Regions from separate parts of the Bacillus infantis NRRL B-14911 genome, predicted to be linked through region 2. Evidence: riboswitches for the same ligand, from Rfam matches in the RefSeq annotation. Region 2 holds a riboswitch; the other holds the start of a gene.
The links. A riboswitch is a leader RNA that binds a small molecule or an ion and turns the genes downstream of it on or off. The one in region 2 is predicted to bind cyclic di-AMP.
Positions count from the first base shown of each region.

Region 1: another riboswitch for cyclic di-AMP. It lies ahead of N288_RS01100 (dicarboxylate/amino acid:cation symporter); the one in region 2 lies ahead of N288_RS13420 (CBS domain-containing protein).

Region 1 is NC_022524.1:180,519-190,504, forward strand. Features, by position in the region: gene glmS (glutamine--fructose-6-phosphate transaminase (isomerizing)) at 1-1,005, shown strand, start outside; gene N288_RS01045 (helix-turn-helix transcriptional regulator) at 1,393-1,605, shown strand; gene N288_RS01050 (hypothetical protein) at 1,608-1,970, shown strand; gene N288_RS01055 (DUF3784 domain-containing protein) at 1,983-2,261, shown strand; gene N288_RS01060 (SET domain-containing protein) at 2,285-2,668, opposite strand; gene N288_RS01065 (CD3324 family protein) at 3,470-3,748, shown strand; gene N288_RS01070 (FusB/FusC family EF-G-binding protein) at 3,858-4,493, shown strand; gene N288_RS01075 (DUF421 domain-containing protein) at 4,583-5,281, opposite strand; gene N288_RS01080 (histidine phosphatase family protein) at 5,420-6,043, shown strand; gene N288_RS01085 (hypothetical protein) at 6,170-6,511, shown strand; gene N288_RS01090 (twin-arginine translocase TatA/TatE family subunit) at 6,540-6,707, shown strand; gene N288_RS01095 (undecaprenyl-diphosphate phosphatase) at 6,794-7,615, shown strand; cyclic di-AMP (ydaO/yuaA leader) riboswitch at 7,688-7,825, shown strand; gene N288_RS01100 (dicarboxylate/amino acid:cation symporter) at 7,899-9,122, shown strand; gene N288_RS01105 (potassium/proton antiporter) at 9,196-9,986, opposite strand, start outside.
Region 2 is NC_022524.1:2,650,524-2,660,509, reverse strand. Features, by position in the region: gene N288_RS13460 (FtsX-like permease family protein) at 1-1,190, shown strand, start outside; gene N288_RS13455 (DMT family transporter) at 1,324-2,184, shown strand; gene spoIIP (stage II sporulation protein P) at 2,234-3,367, opposite strand; gene N288_RS13445 (hypothetical protein) at 3,693-4,154, shown strand; gene N288_RS13440 (hypothetical protein) at 4,180-4,656, shown strand; gene N288_RS13435 (hypothetical protein) at 4,690-4,881, opposite strand; gene N288_RS24340 (LysM peptidoglycan-binding domain-containing protein) at 5,291-6,067, shown strand; gene N288_RS13425 (hypothetical protein) at 6,232-6,417, opposite strand; cyclic di-AMP (ydaO/yuaA leader) riboswitch at 6,787-6,925, shown strand; gene N288_RS13420 (CBS domain-containing protein) at 7,180-7,623, shown strand; gene N288_RS25170 (hypothetical protein) at 7,783-7,944, opposite strand; gene N288_RS13415 (class I SAM-dependent methyltransferase) at 8,042-8,791, opposite strand; gene N288_RS13410 (DUF3231 family protein) at 9,409-9,921, opposite strand.

The DNA of each region.
Region 1 (9,986 bases), 2.4 Mb from region 2:
ATCCAGAAATACCAGAATGCAAATGATGAATTGGTCATCGACCAGGACATCCTTGATGCGATGAATGAAAGCGACCGGATCTACATCATCGCAGCTGGTACTTCTTATCATGCCGGCCTTGTCGGCAAGCAGTTCATCGAAAGAATGGCTAAGATTCCGGTGGAAGTCCATATTGCCAGCGAATTTGGCTACAATATGCCGCTTCTGTCAGAAAAGCCGCTATTCGTCTTTATTTCACAGAGCGGTGAAACAGCAGACAGCCGTGCCGTGCTTGTGAACATTAAAGAGATGGGCTACAAAGCACTGACCATCACGAATGTTCAGGGTTCAACCCTTTCCCGTGAAGCTGATTACACGCTGCTTCTTCATGCAGGTCCTGAAATTGCAGTTGCTTCAACAAAAGCATATACTGCCCAGCTGGCTGTTCTTGCCATCCTGGCAGAAGTAACAGCGAAGAGCAAAGGACTTGGACTGCCATTTAACCTGGTTCAGGAGCTTGGCATCGTTGCCAATGCTATGGAGGTCCTCTGTGACGGCAAAGAAGAATTCGAAGCGATTGCCCGCGAATATCTGGCAACAACACGCAACGCTTTCTTCATCGGCCGGGGAATCGACTTCTATGTGGGGCTTGAAGGCTCACTGAAGCTGAAGGAGATCTCTTATATCCAGGCTGAAGGCTTTGCCGGCGGAGAGCTGAAGCACGGTACCATCGCCCTGATTGAGGACGGTACACCGGTCATTGCCCTTGCTACACAGGAAAGCGTCAACCTGAGCATCCGCGGAAACGTCAAGGAAGTTGTATCCCGCGGCGCCAACCCATGCATCATCAGCATGAAGGGTCTTGAACAGGAAGAAGACCGCTTCGTGATTCCGGAAGTAAATGAATTGTTAACACCTCTTATCTCTGTTATACCATTGCAGCTGATCTCTTACTATGCTGCCCTGCACCGCGAATGCGATGTAGACAAACCGCGCAACCTGGCTAAATCTGTTACGGTTGAATAAGCGGAAGTAAGGATTATATATAGTTTGTCTAAGGAGGCTCCTTTCAGGATGCCTCCTTTTTGCATAGGTGTGAGAATGTAAAGGTATTAATCAAATGTTTAATTAAGGGCTGCAATTGTACTGCTGTCACAGTATCCAAGGTTTAATCAAACGTTTGATGAAGGAAAGCAACTGGCTGCTGATGCAATAGTGTACGAGACTTTAATCAAACGTTTGACTAAGGGTAACAATGGACTGCTGCTGCAAGGATGTGAGGATTCAATTGAACGTTTGAATCGCAATATTTAAAAAATTCCCAAAGAATATTGTCATATATATACGACAAAAGTAAATTATATGTTACAATCTAAATAACAGAAAAAGGCAATATTGGTGGGAGGCGCGTGTTTGAAAGAAATTCTGATTAAGAATGCGGTAAAGATTACAAGGATGGAAAAAGGGAACTTGACGCAGGGAGACCTGGCAAAGCTTGTCGGGGTGACCCGTCAGACGATGAATTTGATTGAATCGCAGAAGTATAATCCAACCATTAAAGTCTGCCTGCTGATTGCTGCTGCCCTTGATACATCCGTTGAGAAGCTATTCTGGATGGAGGAATGATTATGAGAATACTGTTTACTTATCTGCCCGTCCTTTCCTTTGTTTTCGTTTTGTTTCTAATGGATGACGGCATCTTCAAGTGGACTTTACTGGTATGTGGAATTGTCCTTGTGGCCCTGGCCAAAATGTTGAGGGTGCGTATGAAGGAAGAGGAAGTCGAGTTTGATGACAGGGTAAATGCCAACATTGCAAAATGGTCACTGCGGAGCATCTATCTGCTGAATTTTATTTTAATCGTGCTGCTGTGTTTGGAAACTGCCAGTTCGGCAGCGATCGGCCTGGACAAAGAAACGATCTTAATTTATCTGCTGGCAACCCTATTTATTCCTTTTTATATTATTCCGGCCATAGTGAAGAAATTATAAGGAGATGAATCAATGAATCAGGATTTAATTATTTTTGGAACTATTTTTCTTGTGCTTGGTTTTCTGGTAGGAGTTAAGAAAATGACGTGGCTTCTATCGGGGTTCAATGAAAAAAGGGTAAGGGATAAAAACAAACTGGCCCATTTAGTAGGGGGAACGGAAGCGGTTCTTGGCATCGTTCTCATTATCGGCGGTATTCTGGGAGTGGGTTCACCGAAGTTTTTGATCATGCTCTGTATAGCCATTATGATGGGGCTCGTATTTTATGTGAACAGCAGGATGGCAGAGTGAATAAGGAGGGAAGCTGCCCCTCCTTATTCTTCTCCTCCGTTAAACCATAGTAGAGCATCATCATCGGGATCGCCGTTATAGTTGATCATGATTTCTTCATCTTTTTTTATATCCTTGTAAGCATAGAAATCAAAAGAGTGATTCTCGAAACTGATTTCATAATCGGCATTCGGCTCATAGGAATGGTTGAACAGCATTCCATATCCAAGGAGAAGGGCAGAATGGTTCGTCCCATACTCGAATACATAGTCGGCGAGCCTGGTTTTTTCAATATATTTATGTTCTTCATTTGGATATGCAAGTACCGGGGCCCTGTGGATCAGCTCTCCCTTTTTGATATCACGGGTAGCGAACACACCTTTATTGGTTTCGTCATCGGTAATGTTTGAGATTCTAACTTCAATCAAGCTTTTCACCTTCGCCTTCATAATCTGTCAATCCTAGTCTGACAGTGTTGGGGCAAAAATGCAATCGCAGGAAGCAATTGGATGACAGTCCCAGGGCTGTGTGGAGCTGATTTGATACCAGCCCGGGTGTTTGTGTGGTAAAGTAATAATAACAGCAGCAAAGGAGGAATTGCAGATGAAAATCACTGATCAGGCACGCGATATTTTAAAGCAGATGTTTGAAAAAGAAAATGCCCGCAATATCCGCATATATTTCGCAGGCTATGGCTGAGGACAGCCAAAAGTAGGACTGGCTCTGGATGAGCCGGAAGAGGACGATAATGTATCAACAATCAATGAAATCACGGTGGCAATCGATCCGATCATTGAACCGAATGTAGAGGATCTGGTCCTTGATCTTAGCGGAGACAAGAAAGGCCTTGTACTGCTGGGGAATACGGGCAATTGCTGCTAGAATAAGAAAGCATGGAAAAGGGCTTCTGCTCTTTCCATGCTTTTTTTGTTGTTCCTCAAGGCACAGGGACAGCCGCAGAGCATGCAGCCTGTTCTCACAAAAAACATGCAGACACACCCGAATTGTACTATAATAAATACCAAAATCAGGGTAATCGGGAGGTGGGTAAAATGGCAGAAATATTCCGGCTGCCGGATACTGGAGCGGCTCATGCAAAGCCTGTAAGAGGAAAGGCGATACTTTGCATGGGGAGATGGTTCATATAATCGCCCTTACAATGTAATCTCATTTCTATTACTGGCTTTGCCCCTTATTTAAGAAACCATTAAAATAAGGAGCTGGCCGAAATGAGCTATGTAAAAGCAGCTGCTGTTTTGCCTGAAGAGCTGATAGCGGAGATCCAGAAATATATTCAAGGTGAGATGATTTATATTCCGAAGCCTGAGGCTGCCCGGCAAAAGTGGGGGGAGTCCTCCGGAGGGCGGAAGCAGATTGATGCACGCAATGAGGAAATCAGGATGGCATTCCGGAACGGAAAGCCGGTCGAAGTGCTGGCGGAAGAATACTTCCTGGCCAATGAAACAATCAAAAAGATAGTCTATTCAAAACAGAAGCGCAGGCAGTAGGTACACTTTGGTTCAGAGTCATTCTCGGCCTATTCCCGGCTGCTGATTTTTCTTATAATTGTCTTTAGAAATCAACAGCCTGATCCGGGACAGAATAGGAGTGAATGAAATGGAACACTTTATCCGGAACGACCAGTATAATTTTATAAAAGAACAGGCAGCCCACCTTGTGAACGGGCACAGTTCAGTAAATGATAAAGGGGTTCTGAATGCACTGAGAGCCATCACAGCCGAGAAGGCTAAAGCCCTGTTTCCAGAGCTCACTGCTGAGCAGGAGGAGCTTCTTGCCCCGTTGCCTGATATAAAGGACAGGACAGATGCAGACCGGTTCCTGGAAGGCCTGCAGGCTTATATCATCCCATTTCCGGCAGTGGGCGAACAGGCAGCCAGGAAGCTGTTTCCCAAGGCTAAAAAGCTGAAGGTGCCTGAAGCCGGGCTGGAGGAGCAGAAAGGTCTTTCCTACTTTTCCTGGGACGACAGAGGCACTGGGAGAAGGTATATGGCCGTGCTGTATAAAAATAAGCTTGCCGGCCTGACGGGAACCTTCAAGCCGATCAGCCAAAAAGGGATTTGTTCCATATGCGGCAAACATGGAGAGGCAGGACTGTTTGTCTCCCAAAAGAAAGGCGCCGTTCAAGGGACTTACGTAAGAAAAGGCAATTATATTTGCAGCGACAGCATGATGTGCAATCAGAACCTGACCAGCCTTGAGAAGCTGGAGCAATTTGTAGAGCTGGTGAGATAGCATAAATGAAAGACAGGGGCCTGGCTACAGGTCCCTGTCTTTGCAGTAAAGCCCGCGCCGCAGTCAGTTATGAAGAGTCTTTTCTCCGGTTATTGAAGCTGATCATCCTTATAGTCAACATAAAGGGTGCCATTCTGCTGAACTTCAGCGTAAAAGACATCAGACAGGGAGGCGCCGCTTTGCTGGAGCTGGTCTTCAAGCCATTCCTGGGAAAGGTTTAAGCCGTCAAGATTCCGGGAGACAAGCTGGCCATCGGAAATGACGGCAGTGCCGACCGGATAGGCATCTTTAGGCACCGGGTTCCCCTGAGCTGCATGGCTTTGCGTCAGCGGGCGCTTTCCTTCTTTTTTAAGCACCGACAGCTTGCCGTCAGTTTCAAACACTGCATAGTCGGCATCAGAGATAGAGAAGATATTTTTCTGCCGAAGCAGGGCATTCAAAGCATCTATATCCAGTCTGGCTTTGCGGAGGGAATCTTCCATCACCTTGCCGTCTTTTATGACAATCAGCGGCTGGCCCTCCAGGAATAACCTTGCTTTCCGGGATTTGATATCAAGATAACCCATGAGAATGGTGAATACTGCCCAGCCGGTGAGTGCAATGACGCCGCTCCGAAGGGCCACATTCGGGTTAAGGACTGTGTTGGCTGCAATAGATCCAATGGCAATGGCTGAGACAAAATTGAAAAAGGTCATCTGGGCAATTTCTTTCCGCCCCATCAGTCTGGCTAGTAGAAAAAGGACAAGAAATGAAACTGAGATCCTTATGAGCAATTCCGAAATATTCACGTTACACCTCGTTTTAGTTTTTATTGGCTGCAAAAAAGTATTTGATTTGCTGACTAATCTGTTCTCCTGCCAAGATTCATCCTTATTTTGGCAGTGGAACATCTTTTTATACATAAAAAAGAAAGAGGGGTGGATTGTATGCTTGAATTATTGCTGATCCGCCATGGCCAGTCAGAAGCAGATCTGCTGAACGTCCACGAGGGCAGGGCGGATTTTCCGCTGACCAGTTTGGGAAGGAGGCAGGCGGGCCTTCTTGCGGAGTTTATCACCGAACACTATCCTCCAGATATCATCTGGGCAAGTACGCTGAAAAGGGCCTATGAAACAGCGGTTATTACAGCTGACAGAGTAGGGTGCGGGCTGAAGACGGATGAAAGGCTGATGGAATTCAATAATGGGGTTCTGGCCGGGATGTCCCGGGAGGAAGCGGGCATCCGTTATCCAGAACCGCCTGAGGGCAGAAAGCCGCATGTGCGCATCGAGAAGGGGGAGTCGATGCTTGAAATGAGATTCCGTGCCGAAACTGTATTATCAGAGCTGCTGGATGATGCTGAACAAAAAGGATACAAGCGGATTGCTGCGGTTTCGCACGGCGGGTTGATTTCCATGCTGATCCTGGCGCTGCTTGGACTGCCCAACACCAGCACCCGGCTCTTTGCTACAGGAGATACCGGTGTTCATTTGTTCAAGCTGGATCATAAAAGAAGAGTGGCCATGTTTTTGAACAGCCAGCGTCATTTGCCTGATGATTTTTTGAGATAGGAAGGGGCAGGATAGCCTGTTCCTTTTCTTTTTTCCATAAAAAGGGGCTCGTTTCTCAATTTTCGGTCTTTCCAAACCGGGACGGACGAAGTATGATAATTCTATCAAACTGAAAGGGAAGACACTATGGCGGGAATGAATCTCCTTTTCCTATTTGCAATCAGTGTTTATAGTCTATGGGGACTAGGTCATGACCCTTTCTCGAGCCTGCTTTCGGGCGATGACAAGCGTTTTGAAATGATTGTACTGGAGGAGGGCAAGGCTTTTTCGAAAGAAAAACCTTTTGAGCGAAAAGGGAAGCTCCTGGGAACAGCCCCGTATCTTCCATTATTGGCAGCGCCGGCCGGCATGCTGCTTTATAGAAGGTATTTCCGGATGGATATCATGCTGGAAAAATTGAGGTTCCTGCTTACGCCGGTCTTTTTTCATTCTAAGTTTTTTATCTCCTCCTCTGTTAGTGATGGATAAAAATTAATCTGAAAAAAGAGGTGCAGAGATGAGGAATTTAGGATTTGGGGAAATCATGATCATCGTTTTTGTTGCGCTGCTAATATTTGGTCCGCAAAAGCTTCCTGAGCTTGGCAGGGCAGCCGGCAATACGCTTCGTGAATTCAAAAAGGCAACAAAAGGCATCATGGAAGATGATAAAGAGAAAGATAAATAAATAGATGGCAGGACTGCTCCGCCGAGTGAGAGCTCATATTTGAAGCTTTTGCGTGCGGGGCAGCTGTTTTGTTCTGGAGGAAAATGATGAAAGAGATGATTGTTGCCCTGATATTGGGCATTGTTGAAGGTCTCACTGAGTTCGCGCCCGTTTCGTCTACGGGCCATATGATTATAGTGGACGATATTCTATTAAAATCCAAAGAGCTTTTCTCGAAGGAAGTAGCCAATACATTCAAGGTTGTCATTCAGCTTGGGTCGATCCTTGCGGTGGTGATTGTGTTCAAGGACCGGTTTATCCAGCTCCTCGGGCTGGGTAAAGGGGGGAAGGAACAATCGGATGGACCGAGGCTGAAGCTCACGCAAGTGATTGCAGGCCTGCTGCCTGCTGCGGTTCTTGGGCTTCTGTTCGAGGATTATATAGATAAGTATCTGTTCTCTGTCAATACAGTGGTAATCGGCCTTGTGGCTGGAGCATTGCTTATGATTGCAGCTGATTATTATTCAAAGAGGAAGCCGGCCATTGAGACAGTGGACAAGATCACTTACCGGCAGGCAATCCTCATTGGATTGTTCCAATGCATCGCTTTATGGCCGGGCTTTTCACGGTCAGGCTCCACAATCTCGGGCGGGGTGCTGCTTGGACTCAGCCATAGGGCAGCCTCTGACTTTACCTTTATTATGGCGGTGCCTGTCATGCTTGGAGCGAGCGGGCTGTCGCTCTTGAAAAATTGGGAGTATTTCACGCCTGATGCCATCCCATTCTTCATTGTCGGCTTCATCAGTGCCTTTGTGTTCGCCCTGGCCTCAATCCGTTTTTTCCTGGCGCTCATCAACAGAATCAAGCTGGTGCCGTTCGCCATTTACAGAATTATCCTGGCGGCAGTCATTTATTTTGTTTTTCTGTGAGGCTAAAGTACAGTTCCAGTATTTAAATATTTACAGAAGCTAGGTTCATAGAGTAAAATTAAAAAAAATTTATCGAAAGATGCGCTTAATCTTTTAAAGAGCGGGGGATCCAACCGGCATACACATGCCTCGGGGTGAATCCTTTACAGGTAGGGCACTCTCAAAGCCCGAATCCGACAGCTAACCTCGTAAGCGTTATTGAGAGGACAAGTCTGCGTTCAAACACAGAGGTCTCGCCCTCTGTGTTTTTTTATGCTAAAAATTCGATTAAGGAGGCTGCATGATGAAACTATCAACAAAGATTATCATCGCTCTGATTGCGGGGGGCATTGTCGGCTTATTATTGAACTTATATTCCCCGGATTTATTTGAAACATTGAACACCTACCTGTTCACTCCGCTGGGGAAAATATTCCTCAACTTGATCAACATGCTCGTTGTGCCGATTGTTTTCTTCTCCATCACGCTTGGCACCGCCGGTCTCGGCGATCCGAAGAAGCTTGGAAGGATTGGCTTGAAGACAATTTCTTACTTTTTGGCGACTACCTGTATGGCTTTGATCATAGGGATCGCATTCGCCTATATATTCCAGCCGGGAACTGTAGGAACTTTTGATACTACCGGCGCGGAGTTCCAGGCGGAGGAGGCGCCGCCAGTATCAGACACCTTGCTGAATATCATTCCGACAAACCCGATTAAGGCATTTACAGAAGGAAACATGCTGCAGATCATTACCTTTTCTGTTTTCATCGGTTTTGCACTAACCATGCTTGGCGAGAAAACCAGAGGGGTCCTGAAGCTGTTTGACCAGGGGAATGAACTGATGATGTATCTTGTGAACCTGATCATGCGTTTTGCTCCGTATGGAACCTTCGGCCTGATCGTATCGGCAGTTGGCACTCAGGGAGTAGATGCGATTAAAGCGATGGGGCTGTACATGGGTGTGGTCCTTGCAGCGCTGATCGTCCATACACTTGTGACTTACGGGTCATCAGTATACTTTCTGGCAAAGCGTAATCCATTTGAATTCTTCAAGGGCTTTGCCCCTGCAATGAGCGTGGCCTTCAGTACATCGAGCAGTAATGCCACACTTCCGGTTTCCATGAATGTGGCCCAGAAGAACTTGAAGGTCCCTGAATCGGTGAGCAGCTTCGTTCAGCCGCTTGGCGCCACGATCAATATGGATGGAACAGCGATCATGCAAGGTGTGGCCACCATCTTTATCGCGCAGGTATATGGCCTTGATCTGACGTTCACCCAGCTTGTGACAGTCGTTCTGACAGCTGTGCTTGCGAGCATCGGAACAGCAGGCGTGCCGGGTGTCGGCCTGATCATGCTGGCGATGGTCCTTCAGTCTGTTAACCTTCCTGTTGAAGGGATCGCCCTGATCATAGGGATCGACAGGCTTCTTGATATGACGAGAACAGCCGTCAATATTACAGGCGATGCCGCTTGTGCAGTCATCGTCGGTGAATCTGAGAAAAAGAAAAACAGGGAATTAACCTGATAATAGGGAAAGCAAAACACCGTCCGGATGAAGGACGGTGTTTTTTGATGGAACGGGTGAACCGCGGGAAGTACTACGCAGTCGGTTCGGCCGCTTCTTCTATTTTTTTCTGCAGAAGAAGCTTCTTGAGCTGCGGTTTGCTCTTGCGGCTGGCGAGGATATACAGCACATCCCCTGGAAGGATGATGGTGCTGCCGGCCGGGGTAATCAGTTCATCATTGCGGATGATGGCATTCACAAGCGCACCTTTAGGGAACGGGATATCAATCAGGGTCTGCCCGATGATCTGGGCATCATCCTCCATTTCGTATTCAATCATTTCTGCATCTGCCTTTCCGATGGACACAAGCTCAAGCGAATGCATAGGCGTCGTTTTTTTCGGTCCGGTCAGCTTGAGTCTCGCTGCGAGTGCTGTAATCGTTGAGCCTTGAATGAGGCAGCTGGTCAGGACGACGAAGAAGACGACATTGAAGATCTGCTGGCTTCCCTCAACTCCTGCAAGAAGAGGGAAGGTGGCCAATACGATTGGTACGGCTCCCTTAAGTCCGGCCCAGGAAAGGAAAATGAGTTCGTTCGTTTTATATCCCATCCTGATAGTGGACAAGAAGACGGCTGCAGGTCTTGCAATCAATATAAGGATTGCAGAAATGGCGATGCCTTTCAGGAATATATCCAGGCTGAACAGCTCGGAAGGGAACACCAGCAGGCCGAGAATCACAAACATCATGATCTGCATCATCCAGGCAAATCCTTCAGAAAAGCGGAAGATGGTGTGCTTGTAGGCAAGTTCCATGTTTCCGATGATAATGGCAGCGATATAGACGGCAAGAAGGCCGCTTCCGCTCGCAAAGGCTGTAATTCCAT
Region 2 (9,986 bases):
GCACTGTTGTCATCATCGGGACTTATTTTCTCTTTACACAGCTCAGCGTGTATATCATCGGCCGCTTAAAAAAGAATCCATCAATCCTGTTCAAAAAGACGAATCTGCTTCTTTTCTCTGATTTAGCTTACAGGATGAAGGATAACGCCCGTACCTTCTTCATTGTTTCGATTGTATCTACTGTGGCATTTTCAGCCATTGGTGCACTGGTCGGCTTCAGGACAGTTATGACCAAGGCAGTCCAGGAGGAGAATCCGTTTGCTTTTGACTACAGCAGCTATGCAGGAAACGAGAGGGAAGCATCCCAGGTTGAGCTTATCCGGACTAGGCTTAATGAAGAGGGGATTTCCTATCGCGAACTTAGAGCAAAAGGGCTTTACCAGACTATCGGCGACAGTCAGGCGATGTTTGTGAAAAGTTCAGAATATAATCCGATAGCAAGAGCGGCAGGCGGGAAAGCGGTAGATCCTCAAGGAGACAAAGCAATCAAAATAATACCTATGAAAACACCTGCTGAAAACGAAAAACAAACAAATCTGACCCTCAAAGAAAGCGGGGAGCCCATTTCCATAGCTGGAAATACACAATCATTTGCGTTCCCTTCATATGAAAGCTTTTATGTTGTATCAGACAATAAGTTTGCCGCGCTGCGAAGTTCTGCCAAAACACAGCATTTTTATATTTTTGATGCAGAAGATTGGAAAAGCACATCAGATATCGGGGAAGAACTGGCGAAAGAGCTTCCGATCAGCAGACTTGGAAAAGAATACAGCTTTTTTCCGCTAGCTCATGAAATGGATAAGATTGTTCAAGGGTATGGGGCCATCCTATTTGTCGGCCTATTTATCGGAGCAGTGTTTTTTGTTGCCGCCGGGAGCTTTCTTTACTTCAGGCTCTTTAGCGATCTTGATGAGGATAAAAAGAAATTTTCCCGCATTGCAAAGATCGGACTAACGGATGATGAACTGTCAAAAGTGGTTTCAGTGCAGATCGGGCTCCTGTTTTTTGTACCGTCAGGCGTTGCAGCTGTCCACGGCGCTGTAGCTCTTACCAGCATGCAGAATATGTTCGGCACCTCGCTCTTCAAGGAGTCAGCCCTTGTGCTGGGAAGCTTTTTACTGATTCAGCTGGTTTATTATGTATTCATCCGTTCGGCATACTTGAAAAATATCAAGAAGGCACTCCGCTAAATGCAGCAGGACCAGAAATCAGGGTCCTGCTTATTTTACGCCGGCGGCAAACGGATTTGTTGACGCTGTCTGCCTGTCTGCCTGTAAAATAGATAAGTGTACATAGAGTTAATACTAACAGGGGGATGCTGATATGAACCGCCTCACTTATATGCTGCTGGTACTTTTGACAACCTCTCTTATGGGATCGTCCTTTGCTATAGGTAAAATCGGACTTGATTATATTTCCCCCCTTATGCTGACAGGGCTTCGTTTTACCATTGCCGGGGTGCTGATGGCAGTCATTGTACAGCGGAAGCCGCGGCCAAGTGCATTGCCAGACTGGCTGAAGGTGTTCTCGATCGGCCTGTTTCAGACAGCAGGGGTGATGGGGTGTATTTTTCTCAGCTTAAGGACCATCACTGCCGGGGAATCATCCATACTTACGTTCAGTAATCCGCTGATTGTTGTTGTTCTGGGCACGATCATTTTCGGCCTAAAATATACAAAGATTCAATGGATAGGCGTCATTGCTGGATTTCTGGGTGTGATCCTGACACTTGGCTTTCAATTTCGGCTGGAATCAGGCACCCTGCTCGGTCTTGGGGCAGCTTTTTCATGGGCAATCGCGACCTTGCTTATTAAAAGGTGGGGAGGGCAATTCAATACCTGGGTTTTGACAGCTTATCAGCTTCTTTTCGGAGGAATCGTCCTGCTGCTTATGAGCTTGACCATGGAAAAGATTGAGCTGCACATCACTCCGCTTTCAATCTTCATTGTTGTATGGCTCGCTTTGATGGCATCTATTGTCCAATTCGCTGTCTGGTTTTATTTATTAAGCAAAGGAGATCCGGGGAAAACGAGTGCCTTCCTTTTCCTTGCCCCATTCTTTGGCGTGCTGTCCGGATGGCTTCTGCTGGGGGAAGCTGTCCATTGGTATGTCTATGCCGGAGGAGCACTTATTTTTCTCGGGATTTTTCTTGTCAACTGGACTTTCAAAAAGAGCAGTACCTAACAAAGAGAGCCGCACCTCAGAAGTGCGGCTTTTCTCTGTTCGCGGCGGATTACTCCTTGCTGCCGCCGTTCTCGTCCCAATAGATATCTGCAAAAGCTTCAGATAAAGCATCAACTGTTCTGTGGAGTTCCTCCAGATTATTATCGACCCCGCCAAGCTCTACCAGAATGGCTCTGTTGGATATATCCTGGTTATATACCCCGTTTCCTTCAAGCTTTGTCTTTAAGAATACTCCACGGCTGAGGCCCGGGTATTTTTCTTCAACCTTCGCATTCAGTTTTTTTGTATATTCCAGATTGGCCTGGTAATTTTTATTTTCCTTGCCGACGATGAAATACAGACGTGCATAGGTTTTGCCGTTGATCGTCGCAGTCGTTTTATCCTTCCTGGCAGAATCGCGGTGGATGTCTATGAAATATTTCAAATTTGGATTTGCTTCTGCAGAAGCGTGGACAACTTCATTGGATACTTTATAGGAAGAAGAGTAGGTCCACTCTCTCTTAAGCAATTCTTTATTAATATTGGTCTTATCCTGGGATGCTCCGATCCCTTTTTGCAGGAGTGCATCTGAAAGTTTGCTGCCCAGTCCGACCACATTGGCCCGTTCATCTGAAGTTACGGCTTTATTGGCGTCTTTTGTATTTTTCAGCAGCGGAAGGAAGGCCTCCATATTATGTGAATGATAAATCAGCACATCTGTTTTTTCAGGCTTTTTGGCCGGTTGTGCCGGCTTGTCCGCCACAGGCTGCTGCAGCTTTTCTTCTGCAACTTCACGCTCATTCATGAGTACTTCTGCTGGAGGTGCTGATTCAAATGGTAGGGTGGAAAGATCTGTTCCTTCCCCGGCAACCACTATTTCTGTATCAAAATAAACAAGGCCGGGAAGCTCTGTCCCGAGAAAGGTACGGGCATCCGTAGGCTTTACATTAGTGGCAAGGGAAAATAAGGCATCTGTCACATTTTCAAATGTGAAAGGATCGCTGTCAGGAGCGAAGGAATGATTGGCCGAGCTGATAAAATAAGTCAGCAGTTCATTGATTTCAATATTTCTCATGACGCGCTCCAGTGACTTTGAGCTGAATTGAGTGTAGATAATGATAGAAAAGAGGAAAACGGCGGCCGCGATTAGTAGGTAGATGAGATCTTTGTAATGTTTAACGTTTACTGTTACAACTTTTATCATGAAATTCACCTCAATTCACCATATGCTCATTTTTACGAGAGTATGCGATATGAGGGGACAATGATTTGTAAAGTTTTACGGGGAAAGAGCCTGCAGAATGTGAAAGGCTCTATCTGAACATCACATGAATAACCTGCCGCCAATGAGGAGATTTTATAATAAAGGCTATGTTAGTGTACCTTGTTGATTTTGGGCTCATTCGTGTGAAAGTCTGTTTCACACGCATTTCAGTACAGCTGAAATGAGCCCAAAATCAACAACAAAGTTTAACAATGCCATAATAAAAAAAAGCAGAATCCTGCTGATTGAAAAGTAGGGAAAAGATATGGCAGGACTAATCATTTCAATTATCATTTTTAATATCGCAGCTGTAAAGTTCGGCAAAACCCTGACTGGCAATCAAAAGCTGCATATATGGGCATTTACGATTGCATTTCAGCAAACCTTTGACGTTATCATAGAATTTAAGCTCCATGGATACTGGTATTTCAGCCTGGATCCTGATATTGGCGGACTGCTGGCACACACACTGCTGCTTCCCCCGGTGAATGTCCTCTTTCTCAGCCGCTATCCTTTTAGCTCTGATAGACTGACAAGGATATTTTATGTAGTTTTCTGGGTGATAGCCATTCTTCTTTACGAATATTTCACTTTGCTACCTGAACCGTGGGGATATTTTCACTACGGGTGGTGGAAGCTGTGGCATGCTGCCATTGCTGATCCAATTTTGTTCTTTTTATTGATTCAGTATTATAAATGGGTACGTAAACTGGAAGGCGCAAAATAGTTTGTTCCATAAAAGAGGTGCTTATATGAAACGGCAAAGACTGCTTTTGGCTGTGATGATGCTTCTTTCCTGGGCTAGTATTCCCCTGATAGGAAAGAGGTCTTTTAAAAGATTTCTTCCGGCATCTATATTCATATGTACCATTGCAGTGATCATGAATATACCTGCAGCAAAACGCAAGTGGTGGGTTTTCCAATCCAGTATCCATCCTAAGATAAGAGGAGATGTACCATTTGTTATCGGTCCTTATTTCGTTTTGTCCTTTCTGGTATTGAAGTATATGTACGGGAAGTTTGGTTTTTATATGATCGTCAATTTTGTCCTTCATATTTTATATGCATTCCCAGGCGTCCGGTTTTTGGAGTGGACAGGAATTGCTTCTCTCAAAAAAATGACTAAGCAGCAATTCATCCTGCTTCAGCAGTTCAGAGCAGTCCTTTTATATGGCTTCCAAGTGCTTTATGAAAAGCTGCGAAGTTCCGATCCCAGTGAACAGAACTGAGCCCCGCTCTTAGAGAGCGGGGCCTGCTGACAGCTAACCATTGCTGCGCTGATGGTCTACCCACCAGTCTATATGATCCAGATCAAAAACGATCATGCTGCCAAAAGGTCTTTGATGGGGGAGTTTCCGTTTTTGTATGAGATCCAGAATGGCCTCCTCAGACAGCGGATAATCTTTCATATCCAGATAAGCTATCAGATCTTTTATGCTGTACGCCTTTCTCAAAAATTAATCACCTCCCGCCAATCCTCCTTTATACAAAGGAAGTCTGGCGAAAAGCACTTAATAAATGAGAAGCTAAGATACTTTTACCCCGGCAATTATTCTCTAATCTTTCTTCTGCAAAAAAACATCTTATTGAAAAAGAACTCAGTCCTAAATGAAATATTTGCCATCCTTCTGAAAAGAAACCAGGGAACTGGAATAGTCGATATTAGTTCTGCGTTTTGATAATAACCTGCGATCAATATTGGAAAAGTACATTCCGTACTTAAATTATAAGAAAAAAGCCGTATAACAAGATATCATGCTTTCAGTAAAATGGGCTTGTCCCTCTGAAACGGTTCTTTGTTCTCCCCGTCTAATCTGTTGTGAAGGCAAAATACAACAAGATTGACAGAAGGGGGATTCTAAAATGAAAAAAGTAAAAAAACTGGCTGCTTCAGCGCTTGTCGCCCTTGGCATTCTAACATTCAGCCAGGGCACTGCATCTGCTGAAGAATTTTATACCATCAAAAAAGGGGACACTCTCTATAGCATTGCCAGGCAATATGGCAGTACAGTCGGACAGCTGAAGCATCTCAATAAATTAAAGGGCGATTTGATCTATGCAGGCAGCAGATTGGAGGTTCCCGGAAAGATTACAGTGAAGAAAGGAGACACACTTTGGAGACTCGGACAAAAATACGGTCTCAGTGTCGCTGAACTCAAGAAAATAAACGGACTGAGGAGCGACCTGATCCTAATAGGGCAGAATCTGTCAGTCAATAAAGGCAGTATTGCTTCATATGATGCTGAAAAGGTGAAATTGTCCGTTTCCCCCAAGAAAGGTTACACATTTCATGCAGAAGAGCCGCGCCGCTTCCTTTTGGAATATGGGAAGAATAGCCGGTATTTTGCCAGAGTGGAAGTTCTTGACGGAAAATCAGCAATGGATGAAGTAAAGAAAAATTCTCTGGAATATCTTAGGACGATTGGCAAGCCTGAAGACATGAAACCAGTACAGCTTCCATTTTATAGAGACAGTATGATGGTGCTGCACGCACATAACAAAACTGACCAGGCAAACATCATTGTCAAAAATGTAGACGGGAAGCTGCTTCGATTCACCATTCATTATGTGAACCAGGAGGAATCAGAAGAGGTTTACGGGACGATGATCTCGATTCTCGGAAGCGTGAAAGCATACTGAAAATGAAAAAGGGAGGGGATCCAGCGGTCCCCTCCCTTGCCATTCCCCATGATTATTTCCAGACTTCTTCGGCAATGTTTGCTTAAGTGAAAGTAGAATGGCTAGGTAGAAAATAGAGAGCTTCAGCAAGCTCTCTATCGTACAAGTCTATAGGGTGTTATGCTTTATTTTGAAAACAGCTTCAGCAGCGGATGCTTATTTTTGTCCTTCACCTTGATTTCCTCCATCACTATCCGGTCCTGATGCTCAGAAATCCATTCTTCCATTTCTTTTTTATCTTTGCATTGCGTATAGTAGGTTTCTCCGCCTTTTCCAACTGCATTAATGACATATCGGCAAGTGTTTCCCATAAATCCTCCCGTTGCTGTGGTGTTTAAAAGGTATAATGCATGCATTCCATCATGGTTTCTCCTATTCTCAGATCCTCTTGTTTTATACAAAAACAGAGGAGGAGAAACCGGATTTTTAAGTCATGATTTCCAATAATAAATCCTGTTCTGCCTTATCTTACTCACGAACTTAATGGCTGTCAACGGAAAATAAAAAAGAAATAAAAAAGAAATAAAAAAAGAAATAAACGGGTTGAAAACATGGTGATGTCTTTGTAGAATAGAGGATTCACTCATTTTTCTGCAGAATGCTGAAAGTCAGATGAAAAAAGGGATATGCAGAAATTTGCTTATACGGAAAGTTGGAAGTAAAATTATTTCAACACCTGAAAAATGAATCGGCTTAATCTCATATTGAGAGCGGAGGAACCAATTTTTGGGGCTAATCCTGCAGGAAGCAGGAGGGATGAGAATGATCTTTCGCCATCCTGCCCGTCAGCTAACTTCGTCGGCTAAAGCGAGTGAGGTCATTTTAGACCGCCTAATGAGCAGCCCCTTGCATCCAAATTTGCAGAAGCTGCCTGGAGCCAGGATAGGTCTTTTTGTGCTGTAAATTACCTGCGTACGTTTTAGAGCGGCTGTATTCAGGGAAGAAAAGGAATGTGGCTGTTTAGGCATTTTCATTGCCAAGGGACAGTTTGTGCCCAATAACCCCAAGGGAACCATTAAGCCGGATTGAATGCTGCAGGTGTTCACTGATAAGAAGAAGGAGAATCAGCTGTAATGAATATCGCGTTTTTTTTATTGCCTAAAAATGAACTGGTTTTTGTCTACGACCATTGGACAATGAGGCAAGCCATGGAAAAAATGGAGTATCACCGTTATACAACCTTTCCGATATTAAATAAAGAAGGAAAGTATGTAGGTTCCTTGTCGGAAGGAGACTTGTTATGGAAGCTCAAAAGCATGGGCAGGGTCGACTTTAATGAGATCCAGGGAGTGATGCTGAAGGATGTGCCGCTTCATAGATCATATGAGCCAGTGCTAGTTAGCAGTGAGATGGAAGAAATCATTAATTCATCACTAAATCAGAATTTTGTCCCTGTTACTGACGACAGCGGCGTATTCATAGGATTGATCCGAAGAAGGGAAATTATCGATTATCTGGCAGGCAGCTTCAAAGAAAGGGACTTGTCTGTTCCCGGGGAGCAGAGCAAGACAACATAAGCAGCCGCTTTTATTTAGAAAAAAAGTCCATACAATTTTGTATGGACTTTTTGGCGCGGCAGGGGTTAGGGGAGGATTGATACTGGGATTGCATTGTTCCGTTGGAAAATGGCATCAATTTTAGGGGGAAGTCTTTAAAATGAAGGGTGAGCATTACATCTAGAAGCTGCTTCGCCCGACATTTAAAGAGATTACATCAAAATTAAGGACGATCATTCCGGATACCTTCACAATCATTCCTGATATGCCTATAATCGGGCCTGTTTCGGCAATAATCTTTCCATATCTGCCATAATTCATGCCGGTTTCCGCATTAATCATTCTTAATCCCATATAGTTACAAAAGACTATACAAAGCAGCGGTGAAGATGCTGCATATGAAGCAGTAAGATTCATGGGCGTACCCGGCTCTTATCCTTTAAATAGCTTTTGTGCTCTTAATAATGATAGTTGTCGGAAGAAATTGGGCTTTTTCATAGGAATACCAGCGGTTGCTGTGCCTTTTCCTGTCTTCCTCAGATAGGCATGCTTCTTCTATCACTCTCTCGATTTTAAAACCTTGGCTGACCAGCGCATTGATATAGGTGCTTACCTTATACTGCTGCATAAAAGCAGGCGTATTCCACCCCTCATGGTTATAAATGCCTTCTTCGTGATAAGGCTTATCGATAATAATGGAGGAATCTTTGCACCGGATTCTGCTGAAAAATGGATGTTCCCAGCTGAAAATGAAAGTGCCGCCAGGCTTTAAAAACCTGTGGATATTACCCAGCGTTTCCTCGAGGCTCGTTGTCCAGCCGAGAGCATAGATGGAATAGACAATATCAAAATATTGATCAGGGAGCCCCGGATCATTCTCCATAGGGGATTCAAAAAGTCTTACTGGCGCTGCAGCACCGCCGAGCACCTGCTGTGCCGTTTGAATCTGCTTCGGCGACAAATCAATGCCCCAAAGCTCTGCCGCACCCCGCCCGTCCATATAGAGAAGAGAATGCCCGCTGCCGCAGCCGATATCCAGCACCTTTTTCCCGGCAGGGTCGCCAAGCAGGTTCAGTTCATCTTCTACAGGGGCCAGGGGACCATACTCAGGGAGCGGATTTCGGCCAAAAAAGCGCTCTGCTGAAAGGTTCCAGCTTTCTTTGTTTTTCTCTAGAATTTCTGTTTTCATAAGTATCATCCTTTATCCAATTATAAAAAGGCTCTCATGCTGACCTGAGGAACCTCTATCAATATTCGGTGCACTTCCAATATTCTCCTTTAAATCTAAGGGAAAATTAGTCTATTCGCTTTGTTTAAGCAAGATTTTCAGCAGTGTCATAGAGATGGCGAGTAATGGAAAGCAGCAGATGTAACCAGGAAAGCAACCTGGGATAATTCCATGTCAAGAAGACTGCCAGCCGGACTGACTAGTCAGGACAAAAGGAAGTATTCGCTTTTGTGAAGGAGGCAATAAGGAAGAAACGCCTGAATGACACTTAGCTGATCATGCTAAAACAGATGTTTATTAAAGAAGCTCTAAAAACAATATTTCCTTATCAGAAACAATGATTAAAACAGCAGCCAGAGCGCGATCAAGCATAACCCATGGAAATACAATTCAGAGCAAACAAGCTTATTTTGACTATCGGACATATCAGAGTTATCCTTATCACTCATTTTCTATTATTAGTGTAAGAAATTCTGCAGAAATCAAAAATCAGCCCCGGCTGTATTTTTATACGGCTCAAGACTGATTTTATTAGTAAAGTAAAGCTCATAATCTGGACAGCTGAACCGGATTAGCAGTTAGCAGTCCTTCCCTTTAGACAGATGCAGGGGAGGAGGGATCAGCCAGCCTTTTTCTTTATTCAGACGCAAAACCTTGGCGCCAAGCTGGGCTTTTTGTGTGTGGAACTGCCCATACATCATGGCTACATCTTCACGGATCGACATACCTATAACCTGGCTGCAGGCAACTAGCCCTGCGGCAATGTCAGCTGAGAGTGTTCCCGCTATTTCCATGTCGGAAACCCTTGCGCCAACCGGGATGTCATCCAGGCACGCATCCGGCCGTTCAGGCAGTGCCGGCGGCAGGCCTACTCCATTTTCTTTCAGCAGTTCCTCTACCTGCCTGCGATTTTCTTTGCCGAGTTCAATCGCTTCAGTCAACAGCTTCTTAAGATCACCGTCACCTGCATGGTTCATCATGGTCTGATATCCTGCAATCATCGCATTTCCTGCAAGCTGGGAGGACCAGATACTAAATACTTCGCCATAATGCAACGGTTCTTCCTTCGGGTTGCCGCTTAAAATTCCCATCATAAACCTCCTTAAGTTATCTCTCATCAGAGTGCCGCCTTTCTGTTAAGCACAAGGGTAGTATT